Regions from separate parts of the Rheinheimera metallidurans genome, predicted to be linked through region 2. Evidence: riboswitches for the same ligand, from Rfam matches in the RefSeq annotation. Region 2 holds a riboswitch; the other holds the start of a gene.
The links. A riboswitch is a leader RNA that binds a small molecule or an ion and turns the genes downstream of it on or off. The one in region 2 is predicted to bind thiamine pyrophosphate.
Positions count from the first base shown of each region.

Region 1: another riboswitch for thiamine pyrophosphate. It lies ahead of thiC (phosphomethylpyrimidine synthase ThiC); the one in region 2 lies ahead of MN199_RS09800 (TonB-dependent receptor).

Region 1 is NZ_JALAHQ010000007.1:44,568-52,914, forward strand. Features, by position in the region: gene MN199_RS14290 (thiamine pyrophosphate-dependent enzyme) at 1-2,008, opposite strand, end outside; gene MN199_RS14295 (acyl-CoA dehydrogenase) at 2,044-3,222, opposite strand; gene MN199_RS14300 (LysR family transcriptional regulator) at 3,332-4,165, shown strand; gene sbcB (exodeoxyribonuclease I) at 4,299-5,732, shown strand; gene MN199_RS14310 (DUF4282 domain-containing protein) at 5,767-6,009, opposite strand; TPP riboswitch at 6,156-6,266, shown strand; gene thiC (phosphomethylpyrimidine synthase ThiC) at 6,363-8,147, shown strand; gene thiE (thiamine phosphate synthase) at 8,131-8,347, shown strand, end outside.
Region 2 is NZ_JALAHQ010000003.1:148,688-157,034, reverse strand. Features, by position in the region: gene MN199_RS09830 (DUF4198 domain-containing protein) at 1-409, opposite strand, end outside; gene MN199_RS09825 (S9 family peptidase) at 599-2,719, opposite strand; gene MN199_RS09820 (helix-turn-helix domain-containing protein) at 2,909-3,091, shown strand; gene MN199_RS09815 (phosphotransferase) at 3,101-3,961, opposite strand; gene pnuC (nicotinamide riboside transporter PnuC) at 3,913-4,542, opposite strand; gene MN199_RS09805 (YkoF family thiamine/hydroxymethylpyrimidine-binding protein) at 4,539-4,787, opposite strand; gene MN199_RS09800 (TonB-dependent receptor) at 4,800-6,884, opposite strand; TPP riboswitch at 6,926-7,022, opposite strand; gene MN199_RS09795 (nidogen-like domain-containing protein) at 7,195-8,025, shown strand; gene MN199_RS09790 (cation diffusion facilitator family transporter) at 8,172-8,347, shown strand, end outside.

The sequences.
Region 1 (8,347 bases), on a different contig from region 2:
GACACTCATCAACAATTAATACCTTACGACAATTACCTAATGCTTTAATTATCAAGTCAGTATGTAATGGTACCAAGGTGCGCAAATCAAGTACGCGTAACTTATAACCTTGCTCTGTTAACTCTTTTTCCGCCTGTCGGCTAAGAAAATATCCATTGCCGTAGCTAATAATGGCTAACTCTTCACCATCGCCAAAGCAGGCTGGTTCACCCAGTTGTGGCAACGGCGTATCGGGTGTTGGGTAATCGGACAACCACAGGCCATCACCAGCACTGTGTAAATCACGAGTCATATAAAGCGCTATTGGCTCAAGAAAAATAACCAAGCGTTTTTGCTCATGGGCTAACTGCACGGCTTGGCGCATGAGCAAAGCAGCATCGGTGCCATTAGACGGACAAAACAGGATGACACCTGGAATATCACGAAACACGGCAAAGGAGTTATCATTATGAAAGTGCCCACCAAAGCCCCGCTGATAGGCTAAGCCAGCAATACGAATGACCATGGCATTATGATATTTGCCATTAGAGAAAAACGGCAAAGTTGCCGCCTCACCCCGTATTTGGTCTTCCGCATTATGCACATAAGCTAAAAACTGAATTTCCGGTATGGCAATAAAACCTTGTTGGGCTAGGCCAATGGCCATTCCCAAAATACTTTGCTCATCTAGCAAGGTATTTATAACGCGGTTACTGCCAAACTCGTGGACTAAATGCTGGGTTACGCCGTAAACGCCGCCCTTTTTCGCTACGTCTTCACCAAACACTACGGTATTATTATACTGCGCTAACACATCATGTAATGCCCAGTTTAACAGTTTAGCCAGATGCTGTTTTTTACCCATGTTGTGCTGATCAAAAGCAAACAACTTCTGCCGTGCGTCAGTGGTTAGCAATGCTGGTTGGGCTAAATATGGCCGCTCTGGTGCAATAGACGCCATCACCTGCTCTGCAGTAACCAGCTTAGGCTTAGCACTTGCCGTGGCGGCTACTCGTGCAATTTGTTGTTGTAGTGCGTTAAGTTGCTGTAGTAATTGCTCTGCATTTACTTCACCCGTTGCAAGTAAAGCTGCAGTGCAAGTAAGTAAAGGGTCTTGCGCTAATTCGGCTTCTATTTGTGCTTTAGTGCGATACGCTACTTCAGTATCAGCACCGGCATGACCAAATAAGCGTACCGTAGATAAATGCAATATTGCTGGCTTACGTTTCGTGCGCACGTAATCTGCTGCGCACTTAGCAATAGCGTAAGTTTGGGCAATATCACGACTGTCGGCAGCAAAATACTTTATTGCCGGTCTATCCGCCAAATTTTGTTCTATCCAGCCGTTGGGGGTTGGGGTTGAGATACCCAGGCCGTTATCTTCACAAACAAAGAGTATTGGCATAGGTACTTGCTGATACGCGACCCAACTGGTTGAGTTAATTGCACCCTGCGCTGTGGAGTGGTTGGCCGATGCATCACCAAAGCTACACACGGCGATGGCATCATGCGGCCATTGGCCTTTAAGAGCTAAACGCTTGCTTAGATCGATAGCAAAGGCAGTGCCTACAGCTTTAGGTAACTGTGAGGCAATGGTACTGGTTTGTGGTGGAATATTTAACGCTAAGCTGCCTAATACTTTATGTCGCCCGCCTGATATGGGGTCATCACTGCTGGCGCAAAACGATAACATCATGTCATACAGCGGTGTGCTACCGGGGTGTTGTTTACTGCGTTCAATAAAAAACGCGCCACTGCGATAGTGTAAAAACGCCGGATCAGTCACTCTTAGCGCCGCGGCAATAGCGGCGTTACTTTCATGTCCGGCACTACCAATGGTATAAAAACTCTGACCTTTGGCTTGTAGTAAACGAGACTGTAAATCCAGTAACCGGCTACACAGCTGGCTATGCCATAACTGATACAAGGTACTGTATTCAATCTCGTAACTTGAGCTATATTGCGGAAACTTACCGTCGCTTAAACGTTGCCGAAACTCATTAACCCAGGGATGCACTGCCTCTGACATAACGCGAACTCCACTATACGTATTAGACTAAGCTATTAACCGCCAAATGCCTGTAAACCGGTTTGTGCACGGCCTAAAATTAGCGCGTGAATATCATGCGTGCCTTCATAGGTATTAACCGCTTCTAAATTCATCACGTGGCGAATCACATGAAATTCATCAGCAATACCATTACCACCATGCATATCACGGGCAATGCGCGCAATATCTAAAGCTTTGCCGCAAGAATTACGTTTTATTAGCGATATTGTTTCTGGTGGTAGCATATTTTGGTCCATCAAACGCCCAGCCTGCAAACAGGCCAATAAACCAATGCTAATATCGGTTTGCATATCAGCCAGTTTTTTCTGTACTAATTGCGTAGCTGCAAGCGGTTTACCAAACTGATGACGGTCTAACGTATACTGACGCGCAGCGTGCCAGCAAAACTCCGCAGCACCCAGTGCGCCCCAAGCAATGCCATAACGAGCCTTGTTTAAGCAACCAAATGGGCCTTTTAAACCGCTGACATTTGGCAATAACGCCTCTTCAGTTACTTCAACGTTATCCATCACAATTTCACCGGTAATAGATGCACGTAGTGAAAACTTACCTTCAATTTTTGGTGCCGACAGCCCTTTCATACCCTTATCAAGTATAAAACCACGAATATCGCCATCTAGCTTGGCCCAAACCACAAATACGTCAGCAATCGGTGAATTTGTGATCCACATTTTGCTGCCATTTAATATATAACCACCGGCAACTTTCTTTGCCGTAGTGCGCATACCGGCAGGATCTGAACCCGCATCAGGTTCAGTTAAGCCAAAACAACCTACCCACTCTCCGGTAGCTAACTTAGGCAAATATTTCATCCGCTGTGCTTCACTACCGTATTCATAAATTGGATGCATAACCAGTGATGATTGCACGCTCATCGCGCTGCGATAACCGCTGTCAACGCGCTCTACTTCACGCGCCACTAAGCCATAACAAACGTAGTTTACGTTTGAGCAGCCATATTTTTCTGGCAAGGTGGCACCGAGTAAGCCAAGTTCACCCAGTTCACTCATAATTTCACGGTGAAAATGCTCTTCACGGTTAGCCATCAACACGCGCGGCATCAGTTTATCCTGACAATATTGATGCGCGCTATCGCGGATCATTCGTTCTTCTTCAGTAAGCATGCTCGAAAACGCAAATGGGTCCTGCCAATCAAAATGTGCACGTGTCATAGCAAATTCCTTAATAAAACCAGTAAAGTAATTTTTATTATTACCACATTAGCCTGCTTTAATGTACAGTTAAAATATAATAATCCTGTATCAGGTATAGTTTTTAACTATGGACATACGCCAACTCGGTTACTTTGTTGCAGTGTATGAGCAAGGCAGCATCAGCGCAGCAGCGCGGCATTGCTGTGTCGCGCAACCCTCTTTGTCTGCGGCACTGCGTCAATTAGAACAAGAATTAGAGGTAACCCTATTTGTACGTCTATCTAAAGGAGTAACTCCAACGGAAGATGGCGAAAAATTATATGGCCATGCGGGGCGCTTATTAGGGCAATTACAATCACTTAAAGCATCCTTTGTACAACCGGTTGCACGGGTTAAATTTCGGCTGGGGTTAATACGAGCTTTAGGTGTTGAGCGAATGAGCCAGCTACTGCGTGAATTCAGTAACGCGGTACCAGGGTTAGAGCTACATTTGGTTGAACCTACAGATAGCTGTGATGCGCGCATTATTACGCCGCAGTTATTAAAAGCCGGTGAAGCATTTCAACCGATTTGGCACGACAGCTATTTATTAGCCATTCCTTTAGGCTCGGCGCTAAGCTTACAGCAAGAAATACAACTCGACGACTTTGAGCAACTACCACTAATTAAGCGCACACCCTGCGATGCGTGGAACACCATATACCCTGAGCTAATTCGCCGCGGTATAAAGCCCGATTTACGCGCCGATATTCAAACTATTGAGTATGCACTTGGCTTGGTTTCAGCCGGTGTAGGTTGCGCTTTAGTGCCTAACCTTGATTCTTTATTGCAACGACAAGACCTTATATTAAGACCCGTAAACTTGCCGAAGTTAAAACGTGAACTTGGCCTTGCCTATAATAAAAATCATACGTCAGCACCACTTAGTGTATTGCTGCAACTGTGTCAGGCCACGGCATAGCTATATAATAATTTACATTTTACTGCTGGCTTATGGCAAAAACCGTGAGAGTACAATCAGTTGCTGCTACACTGGCTACAACACTGTTATTAATATTATATCTCTGACATTTTTAGACGATGATCAAAATACTATGACCGAACTTGCCAGCTTTTATTTTCATGATTACGAAACTTGGGGTGCTGATCCTAAGCGTGACCGCCCCGCACAGTTCGCAGGTATCCGTACCGATTTAGATTTAAATATTATTAGTGAGCCTGACGTATGGTACTGCCAATTAGCGAATGACTATTTACCTCACCCACAAGCGGCATTAATTACCGGCCTAACACCGCAACTTTGCAATAAAAAAGGTTTAATTGAAACCGAGTTTATGCAACGTATTTTAAGCCGCTTTAGCACACCTAATACCTGCGTGGTGGGTTATAACAATTTACGTTTTGATGATGAAGTAACGCGCCACAGCTTATTTCGCAACTTTTATGAGCCTTATGGCCGAGAATGGCAGCAAGGTAACAGCCGCTGGGATCTTATCGATACGGTTCGCGCCTGTTATGCATTGCGGCCAGAGGGTATTGTGTGGCCGCAGCGTGAAGATGGCAGCCCTAGTTTTAAACTGGAAGAGCTCACTCGCGCCAATGGCTTAGCGCACGAAAAAGCGCACGATGCGCTATCCGACGTTTACGCTACTATCGCCATAGCAAAACTGATTAAAGATAAACAACCCAAGCTATTTCACTACCTATTTAACTTACGTAAAAAGCAAAACGCAGCTGAGTTAATTGATGTTGCTAGCATGGTGCCACTGGTGCATGTTTCGTCTAAGTTTCCGGCCAGTTCTGGTTGTGTTAGCTGGATAGCACCGTTAGCGTTTCATCCAACTAATAAAAACGCCATAATTTGTTATAATTTGCAGGCCGATCCAACACCGTTACTTAATGATGATGTTGCCACCTTGCAACAAAAACTTTATACCAAAACTGCTGACTTAGCCCAAGGCGAACAGCGTTTAGGCCTAAAGCTTATTCATTTAAATAAATGCCCCGTGCTGGCACCCGCAAAAACATTAAGCGAGCAACGCGCAACAGAATTAGGTATTAATCGCGCGCAGTGTTTAGACCATTTAGACTGGCTGCGTCAGCACCCTGTTATTCAAAACAAAGTGATAGAGCTGTATCAGCAGTTAGACGAATACCCTGCCGAGTCTAACCCAGATTATCAGCTGTACAGCGGCTTTATTAGCAACGCCGATAAGCAAAAAATGCAGCAATTACATGAGTTGCCACCAGAGCACCTAGGTAGCTCTGCACCCACTTTCGCTGATGATCGCTTAAATAACCTACTGTTTTTGTATCGTGCTCGCAACTACCCGGCCAGCTTAACCGACAGCGAGCAACAAAAGTGGCAGCGCTATCGTACCGATAAGCTAATGCACGGCTTAGATAAGCCTAACTTAACCTTTGAAGAATTCGGTTTATTGTTAGAGAACCTCGCGCATGAACATGCCAGCGACGAGAAAAAAACAGCAATATTAAAAGCATTATATTTATATGCTGAGAATTTATAACTAAAAAAACACCGGCTTACACCGGTGTCTGTTTTTACTCTTTGTCGGCTAATTTTCTTAAATTATCGTGAATTTTAAATAACACGATAAGTAACTCACACCAAATTCTGACACCAATACTACCAAACACTAAAATACCTAAACCAGACCAAAAACTACCATATGCGGTAAACATGGCCCCTAATCCACTAATTACAACACCAATTAGCATCAGCCAATAAACAAAAGTAATAATTTTTGGTGTTAACATTGAATCGAAAAATAATACATCTCTCATGAGTTTTCCCTTATTGTTATTATTCCACAGGTTAACCTGTCTATAGCACGATATGGCACTAGCAAATTTTCAGCAACTCCGATGAGTCTAGTATTCTTAATTATTTCACAATCTTTGCTTTTTCATTACTTATCACTATAATCCAGCACTACTTGTCGGAGTGCCTAGCTATTTATAGCAGGCTGAGACCGTGAAAACGGGATCCGTTGAACCTGATCAGGCTAATACCTGCGAAGGGAAACAAGGGAAACGCATTATATTACGTAACATCTATCTGTATTGATAAGTTATGTTTATTCTATTGCGCCGCCCACTCCGGACAAGCAACCTCAATTTGCTAACCGGAGCTTGCTATGTCTACTGTACCAACCAATAGTCGTGATTTACGCGCCCACGCTCGGGCTTATATTAATGCGTTACAAGGTGAAACCTTTCCCGGTTCTAGCCGAAGGTATTTGCATTGTTCTATTAGTAACGTACAAGTACCTGTACGTGATATTCACCTTAGCCCTACCAAACAAGCCGACGGCAGCGAATTAATTAACCCTGCACTTTCGGTTTACGACACGTCAGGGCCTTATGGCGACCCGGCACAACAGCTGGACGTACTAAAGGGCTTACCTAAACTACGTTTACCATGGATTAAAGCACGGCAAGACGTAGCCATTTCAAATGTACCCAGCTTTGTTGATATTGCCCTAAACGAGCAAATAACCGAGTTTGAACACCAACCTTTACAAGCCAAAGCCGGCAGTACCGTAACCCAACTGCATTACGCACGCGCCGGTATTATCACTCCTGAAATGCACTACATTGCGTTGCGTGAAAACATGGGCACACAAAGCGATAACGTGCGTACCCACCAAGGTGAAAACTTTGGCGCCAGTACGCCAAAGCAAATTACTGCCGAGTTTGTCCGCAAAGAGGTTGCCGCTGGTCGCGCTATTATTCCACTAAACATTAATCATCCTGAGGCAGAGCCGATGATTATTGGCCGTAACTTTAAAGTAAAAGTAAACGCTAATATTGGTAATTCGTCGGTTAGCTCAAGTATTGAAGAAGAAGTAGAAAAGCTTATTTGGGCAACACGTTGGGGTGCAGACACCGTAATGGACTTATCTACCGGTAGGCGCATTCATCAAACTCGTGATTGGATACTACGCAACAGCCCAGTACCTATTGGCACCGTACCTATTTATCAAGCCCTAGAAAAAGTTAAGGGTGATGTTAGCAAATTAAGCTGGCAGGTATTTTATGACACTCTGGTTGAGCAAGCGGAGCAAGGTGTTGATTACTTTACTATTCATGCTGGCGTGTTAAAAGATCATGTGCCCTTAGCAGCAAAACGCGTAACCGGAATAGTGTCGCGTGGTGGCGCTATTATGGCGCAGTGGTGCCGACTATTTAATCAAGAAAGTTTTTTATATCAACACTTTGAAGAAATTTGTCAGCTGTGTGCTCGCTACGATATTTCACTTTCATTAGGCGACGGTTTACGCCCCGGCAGTATTGCCGATGCCAACGATGCGGCACAGTTTGCTGAACTGCGTACTTTAGGCGAGCTAACAAAAATTGCATGGCGCTATGATGTGCAAGTGATGATAGAAGGCCCTGGCCATGTACCTATGCAGCTTATTCAAGAGAATATGACCGAGCAGCTAAAACACTGCCATGAAGCACCGTTTTATACGCTTGGGCCATTAACCACCGATATTGCTCCGGGTTATGATCATATTACCTCAGGCATTGGTGCGGCGATGATCGGCTGGTTTGGTTGTGCCATGTTATGTTACGTCACGCCGAAAGAGCATTTAGGACTGCCGAACAAAGAAGATGTCAAACAAGGCCTTATCGCTTATAAAATTGCGGCCCATGCCGCAGACTTAGCCAAAGGGCATCCGGGTGCACAACTACGTGACAACGCATTGTCTAAAGCCCGTTACGAGTTTCGCTGGAAAGATCAATACAATTTATCTTTAGATCCGTTCACAGCTAAAGCCTACCACGATGAAACGCTAGGCCATGAAGGCGCTGACGATGAGCAATTTTGTTCAATGTGTGGGCCAAAGTTCTGCTCTATGCGCTTAAACCAGCAAATTCAACAGCAAGAGGCACAAACTGATGCCACAGCAAACTAACCCTTTAACTAAACCGATAGTCTGGACTGTCGCTAGCTCAGATAGCGGCGGTGGCGCCGGCATTCAGGCCGATTTACATAGTTTTAAAGCATTAGAGTGCCATGGCTGTAGCGTTATTGCTGCTATTACGGCGCAAAATAGCGTAGGCATTACGGCTTATGAATGTGTCAGCCCTGCGTTATTTCTAGCGCAGTTAAACT
Region 2 (8,347 bases):
AATGCGCTAACGATTTGGCCCCTTTGGGTAAGACAAAATCAGCGTCACGGCTGCTTTTACGCTCGCCGTTGTACTCATAGGTATGGAATATCGCGCCATAACGCAAACCGGTGCTAAAGCGATAGGTTCCGTCGTCAGTTAGCTGATGCTCAGCCATAGTTCGCGTATGGCTGTACTGCATTAATGATGGCTTAACCTTAGCTCCTGTTGGTGTTAGTACAGAAAACTCACTGTCATTAAAAGCAAGTTCTGGAATAAAGAAACGCTCAGCAAAAGCCGCATCTAAACTTACCCAACCGCCGCGTATAGGTTCGAAACTAGCTGGTTGTATGTAGGGCACATGCGCCTGAGCCATAAACGCACCACTAACTAAGGCACTTGCCAAGATAATTCGATTAAATGAAAACACCACACTCTCCATAAATGATAATTATTATTATTTACTGCGGTGCGCACAATAGTGCAAATGAGAATAGATCTCAAGTAATAATGATTATCATTCGTAAAAATAAATTTAACCGAGGGTATTAGGTGTAAATAGGCGGCGATACAAACAAAAAAGCCGAGCAATGCTGCTCGGCTTTTTTGCTGTTGGGTTTTATTTTGTTTGGCCTAACAGATTAAGAATAAACGCGTATTCTTGAGCATTTTCTGCCAGCCTTGAGAAGCGTCCAGACTTACCGCCATGGCCTGCTTCCATATTGGTTTTAAACATTAATGGCTGATTATTGGTTTTATGGGTTCGCAGTTTTGCCACCCACTTTGCTGGCTCAAAGTATTGCACCTGCGAATCATGTAAACCGGTAGTCACTAACATCGCAGGGTAATTTTGCTTAGCTACCTGATCATAAGGCGAGTAAGACAACATGTAATCGTAATAGGCTTTTTGTTTTGGGTTACCCCACTCGTCAAACTCGTTGGTAGTTAGCGGAATACCTTCGTCTAACATAGTGGTAACCACATCAACAAAGGGTACATGCGCCACTAAACCACGATATTTTTCTGGTGCCATGTTAGCCACTGCGCCCATTAGCAAACCGCCAGCACTGCCGCCCATACCAAACACTTTGTCTTTCGCCGCATATTGGTTAGCAACTAAATAATCAGTTACTGCTATATAGTCAGTAAAGGTATTAATTTTATGCAGTAACTTACCATCTTCGTACCATTGCCGGCCCATTTCTTGGCCACCACGAATATGCGCGATAGCATAAACAAAGCCGCGATCTACCAGCGACAACGCAACTGAACGGAATGAAGGGTCAGACGAATTACCGTAAGAGCCGTACGCGTACTGATATAGCGGTGCACTGCCATCACGTTTAAAGTCTTTACGGTATAACAGTGAAATAGGCACTTTTACGCCATCAGTCGCTGTGGCCCAAACCCGTTCTGTTTTATAGTTGTTTTTATCAAAACCACCCAGTATTTCAGTTTGCTTTAACAACTGCTTTTCACCGGTCTTCATATTCAGTTGATAAGTGCTAGCAGGTGTAGTCAGTGACGTGTACACATAGCGCACATAGTCAGTATTAGGTTCAACGTTGGTTTCAAACGCCATAACATAAGCCGATTCGTCAGATGCGACATAGAAGGCCTTATCTGGTGCAGCCCACGGCATGACTTTTAACCGACGCAAGCCATCGCTGCGCTCGTTAATCGCTAAGTAATTATTAAATAACTCAAAGTCTTCAATAAATACCTTGTCGTCGTGCTTAACTAATGGCTGCCAGTTATTACGATCACCAATTTTGTCATCAGTTACACTCATTAAACGAAAATTAGGCGCGTCCCAATCGGTGCTTATTACCCAGCGGTCGTTAATATGGCTAGCCGAGTACTGAAAGTCGCGCTGCCGAGGTGCCAGCACTTTAAATTCACTATCAGGTTTACTGGCGTCTTGTACGCGCATTTCGGTCGATACCGTGCTGCCAAGATAAATAACGACATAGTTATTATCACCGGTATTACCTATACCCATGTAAAAACTATTATCTTTTTCCTCATAGACTTGACGAGCACTGGCAACATCGTTGCCTAGTGTATGCTGTAATACCTGGGTACTAAGTAAGGTAGCAGGGTCATTTTTAACCACATATAACGTTTTGCTATCTTTAGCCCAAGCAATGCTGCTAGATAAGCCAGTTAACTGATCGGGTAAATCTTTTCCGGTGCGTAAGTCACGTATTTTCAAGGTGTATTGACGTCTGCCATTAGTGTCGTCGACATAGGCCAGTAAATTTTGGTCAGGACTAACACGCATATTCGCCACCTGATAAAAATCTTTACCAGCGGCCAATACGTTTACATCTAGCATCACCTGCTCGGTGCCGTCTTTTAACGATTTACGCAGATATATTGGATACTCTTTGCCGGTATCAAAACGGGTGTAATAGCTATAATCGCCTTTATTGTAGGGCACTGAGCTATCGTCCTGTTTAATCCGGCCAATAATCTCATCGGTAAGCTTGTCAGTTAACGCTTGATAACCAGCACTATATTGTGCGAAATAGTCGTTTTCGCGCTGCAAATAATCTAATACTGTTGGTGAAGTGCGGCTGTCGTCACGTAGCCAATAATAAGGATCTGGTCGGTCACCATTGGCTGAGGTTACAGTGTAGGGTTGTTGTACGGCAATCGGCGCGGTGAGTTCTGCTGCGGTTAGCCAGAAGCTGCTTAAACTGCTTAAGCACAGCAGAGCAATAGTATGTTTACGCATTAGTTTTCTCTCAAAATAAGGCAGGCAGAAAAACTAACATAATCATTACAATAAACCAAATTTGCACAGCGTAAAAAGTGTAACTGAGTATATTTATACATAGATATTATACGCCGCTTTATTTAATCTATTCACAAATGGCTGGTTTTAAGCTATTACTTTAAACTTATTATAAACAGGGAAAATGACATGGCGTTAATGACGGTTGAGCAGGTAGCAGAATTTTTAGGTGTACAAGCAATAAGAGTTGAACGTTTAGCAAGGGAAAACTTGCTTGTACCCGCAGAGAAAGATACCGCAGGTAAACCATTATTCAATGCCGATGACGTAAAGCGATATAAAACACTAGCAGAGCGCTTAGGCGGATTATAACGCTAGCAATTATTCTACGTGTTGCAAGCGCTGCTGCCAGCGCTTGGCCTGCGCTTCATAACCGGGAACCGCTAAGTACCATAACCAGCAAAAGCCGCAGTAAAGTTGTTTTGCTAAAAATAACTTGCTACGCAGTGGCTCTAACAATTCAGCTAAACCGCGATAGCCCACATATTCCGCTAACATTAACTGTTCTTGCTGCTCGGTCAAATTAAAATGTAAACTTACCGCCGCTAGATCAAGACTACTATCAGCTAATTGGCTGTATTCAAAATCAAGTAGCCAGAGCTTGTCTGCTGCGAACAACAAATTACCCGCATGTAAATCTAAATGACATAACACAATGTCAGTCGATAATAACTGTAGCTTTGTCGCAGCTCGCTGTAATGCTGCCAATAACAACGGCTCTATAACGAATGTGGTTGGCACGGCCTTAATTAGCTGCTGTAAATATCTGGGGTATTCAAGTTGCGGTGTTTGTACCGACAATTGATGAAAGGCAGCAAGTGCAGTTAATAGTAAGGTTGAACCGTGCTGGGTATAATCAAAAGCCACACCGTTTGGAATATACTCGCTTAACATAACTTGATAATGATTATTTAAACAAAGCGGTGCAGGTGCTAACCCCTTTGCCGCAGCTGCGTGCTGACAGCGTAGTTCTTGATGTCGACAGATATCAGAGCCGACCGGATAACTACGCAGCACATATTCACCGAGCGCAGTGCTTACATAAAAACTTTGGTTACTTTCGCCCTGAGATAAAGCACGGACTTTTAACGGCGGTTGGCTAACAAAAAATTCTAGCCGCTGACATAAGCGCGTTACATGCTCAATTTCATGGTCGGCTGCTGTTGATAATGACTGCGCCATATAAAGTACCCTGCAATTGCAATAACCGTATACAGCATAAACAAGCCAGTAAGAAAATACAGGTGTTTTTGTGCATAAATATAAATTGATACCGCGTCTATCACCACCCAATATAACCAATTGGATACCAGCTTACGAGCAACCAATAAAGTTGCCATCACACTAAAAGCAGTGGTTTGCGCATCAATATAAGCAAAGTCGGCCTGGGTATAGTTGTGCATTACCACGCCTAGCACCCAGCCTGCTATTGCCGTAATAACAATTAAGCCCAAATGCCGTTGCCAATGCCATTCATACACCGGCCCGCGAGTATCCGGCGCTGCTTGGCGTAACTGTTGCCAACGCCACCAGCCATAAAGTGCCATACCGGCATAATACAACTGCAAAATGGCATCCGACAACAATGCCGACTGCCACATAACATGAGTAAATAGCACAGTGCTTAGTAACGCCGCTGGCCAACACCATAAACTTTGTTTTAGCGCCAGTATCACGTAGGCTAACGCCAATAGCGTTGCTATCAGCTCAATGCTGTGCATAAGTTGCCATTGCTCGATAGCCTGCGAGATAAGCTGGTTCATGGCCGTAAGTCACCGTGTAAAAATTTACAAACAAAAATCACTTTACCGTACTTTTCATATGACCATTTAATACATGCCTGTAAGGCATGCATAACGTCATCATATTCGCCAAATAACTGCGTGCTTAACGTGTTGGTTAACACTAAAATTGACGGATACTGATTTAACTGATCAATAAAATCTTTAATTGGAGTGAGATAATCATCCGCTAATGGATAGCTACTTATTTCTACAGTTAATTTCATGTTTATCTCCAATTAAAATTGATAGCTAGCGCTAACGCCAATGCGGCGGGGTTCAGCAAATTGCTCGTAAGTATGCGCCTCGTAGCCATCGCGGGGGTCATTGCCAAAGTAAAAACCACGTACACCAATGTCTTTATCTAGCGCGTTGCGGCTCCACAGGGCTAAATTCCATTGCTCTAACTGATAACTTAAGCGCAGATTAACTAACTCGTAACGTGACGAGCGCGCGCTATGGCCGTCAGAATAAAAGAACTCATCTTTGCCTTGCAGGCTAATATTGAAGGTTAGTGGCTCAGTGATATACCAATCAGCAGCAACGCTGTATTGAAACCGTGGTGCTTGCGCTTGCTCGCGCCCGGTAAAATCGTCGCCAGCAATGGTCGTGTAATTACCTAGCTTAGTTTTAAGCCAGCTTGCACTAATAAACACAGCTAAGTGTGAATTTACCTGGATACGGTTTTCCATTTCAATACCGTAGTTACGGCCACTACCGGCGTTATCAATAAAACCGGAAAACTCTGGGCCGCTATTCGGGTTTAGCCAGCCTTTAACTTGCATATCATCACGCCACATATAAAACGCAGCTACACGCGCAACCACGCTTTGATCTAAAGCACTGCCTTTTACACCAAACTCGGCGTTGTATAGCGTTTCAGGGGCAAAACTGGCTTTGGTTTGTAGTGCAGCTAAATCGTTATCTTTCGCTTTAGACAAGGCTTCGCCGTTAACACCACCAACCTTATAACCGCGCGATGCTAATAAATAAATTAAGGCTTGTTGATTAACTTGATAGTTTAAACTGAGTTTTGCGCCCCACATAGTATCGTGGTTCTGGATCTGATTACCGCTGGTATCGGCATAGTCATCATCATAACGTTCAGCGCGTAAACCTGTAATTACACTCCAGCCTGGGTTTAACGGTGTAGTTAATTCAGCATAGGCAGCTAAATTCCGCCGTATTAGTTCGTTATCAAACTGACGATTTTTGTGAAAAACAATACGCGTTAAATCAAACTGTTTATTAGCTGCGTAAATACCAAACACCCAATCGCTATTACCAAGCTTACCTTCGGGTGTAGATACCAGACGATAATCAACGCTTAGCTGCTCACGATCACGTAAATAGCGATCAGTTGATATATATTCATCTGGATGAATACCCGCATAAGCCCAGTCTTCGTCAAAACCATAATCGCTATTTGCATCTAACCAACTAATTTGACCAAACGCGGTAAAATATTCAGCACCGGTATATTCAGCTTGCAGCGCTAAGGCTTTACTACGAATTATATCTTGGCCAGGTTCATCTGATAGCGTAGTGCGATTATTGTCTAACGAGAACGCATCGAAGCCATTATCTTGATCAACTAAATGCGTAACTAATTGCAGCATTAAATGCTGATTAACCTGATAGCGTAATTTAAAGCGTGCCGTAAATTCGTCAATATTGTTGGTGTCATTACGGTTTAAGTAGCCATTTTCAATAAAGCCGTCTGAGGTTTGCTGTTCTAACGCTAGGCTAAAACCTAGGCTGTCGTTGATGGCATTACTAAACAAGCCGGCTAATTGGTAACTATCATAGTTCGCCAACGTAGCACTAAACTTACCTTCAGGCGCTATGGATGGCCCTTTGGTTGTTAAATTTAGCATACCGGCCAACGCATTAGCACCAAAACGGGTTGCTTCAGGGCCACGAAAAACCTCTATTTGCGCAATATCATGTATTGCGCTAATGCCCATACCTGAGTAATCAATGCCATCAATTAACACCCCAACTGACGGGTTAATAGTATCGGAGTATTCGCTACGCTCACCCACGCCACGTACTTGCAAATAACGACCGCGAGACGCGCCGGACGTATAGTTAACATTGGCAAACTGGTGTAGTAAATCATCAAGGTGCTGTGCTGAAGTTCGTTTAACGTCATCGTCAGTAAGCACGGCAATACTACCCGAAAGTTGCTGAACGGAATGACGACGAAAGTCACCTTGCACTTCAATGCGTTCTAGCGACGCAGCATCAAGGTTGATTTGCTCCGCAGTAGCTACTACAGGAATAGCCATTGTCAGCGTGATTAAACTAGGTATAAAACGCATTTTTGTATGAGTCTCCAAAACAACATAGAGATCACACCAGCATGAGGAGTTAGCACCATCCCTCCGCCGGTATAATCCGGATCAGGTTCATAGGGTTCGCCTTTCGGCATCTCAGCAATTGCACCCCTTGGTTGCGCGGCAAGTGTAGAGCTTTTCTAGATTAACTGCAATCGTAGGAAAAACTGACAGCTAATTTTACATATCTTGTTGTTAACAATTAATATCCAACTGAAAAACATAGAGTAATTTATTGGCATACTTCATGCTTTAGTAAAATAACAATTAAAATGGTTAAGTGTTGGAGATTAAAATGTTAAAAAAATTACTTTCAACTGGAATTCTCGCCTTGTCATTAAGCGCCCCAGCATTTGCTGGCGCCATTATTACTGGTTTTAACGATAATACATTACCGGGTAACGATGACGGCTCTACTGGGCTAGTGTCTATTGGTTTTAACGTAAACTTTTTCGGTTTAGTATTCAGTGATTTGTATGTAAACAACAACGGTAACGTGACGTTTGATAGCCCAATCTCTGCTTACACCCCTTTTGACTTAACCTCAACTGGACAGCAAATTATTGCGCCTTTTTTCGCAGACGTAGATACTCGCAATGCTGGTGAGCTAGTCACTTACGGCCAAGGCCAGCTTAACGGCTTTAACGCTTTTGCCGTAAACTGGCTTGATGTTGATTACTATTTCAGCGATTCAACGCATACTAACTTTAATAGCTTTCAGTTAATTTTAGTCGACAGAAGTGATATTGCTGCAGGTGATTTTGACATCATTTTTAACTACGACAATATTATGTGGGAAGCCGGAACTGCCAGTGATTCAGATGAAAACGGTTTAGGTGGCTCATCTGCTCGTGCTGGCTTTTCCAACGGCACAAATAATCCAGGTACGTTTTATGAATTAGCGGGCTCTGCGGTCAACGGTGCCTTCTTAAACTCAGGTATAAATTCATTAATTAATAATCGTTACAATAGCGATATCGATGGTCGTTACGTTTTTACTGCGCGTAACGGTAACATTGTTGTTGACCCTACACCTAATCCAGTGCCAGAGTCTGGTTCTGTGATTTTGTTAGCCTCAGGTTTAATGCTTCTTGGCGGCAGAAAGTTACTTAAAAAAAGCGTATAGCAATACCCAAGCGCTGCTGATGGTGCCTTAACGCCTCAGCAGCGTTTTATTACCTTGTGTTTTTACCGCTTTTACTTCAACGCATGACATTGCGAAATAGCTACTCTACACTGCAACAATATACTGACTATTTGCGACTCATCTCTATGCTAAACCTGCGCCCTCGCCAACTATTATTACTGTCTTTATTAGCTGCCTTTGTCACCATGGCGCTAAAAACCTTAGCTTGGTACATTACCGGTTCAGTTGGCTTTTTATCTGATGCTATTGAATCAGTGGTTAATGTCGCCGGCGCTGGTTTTGCGCTCTTTATGGTTACACT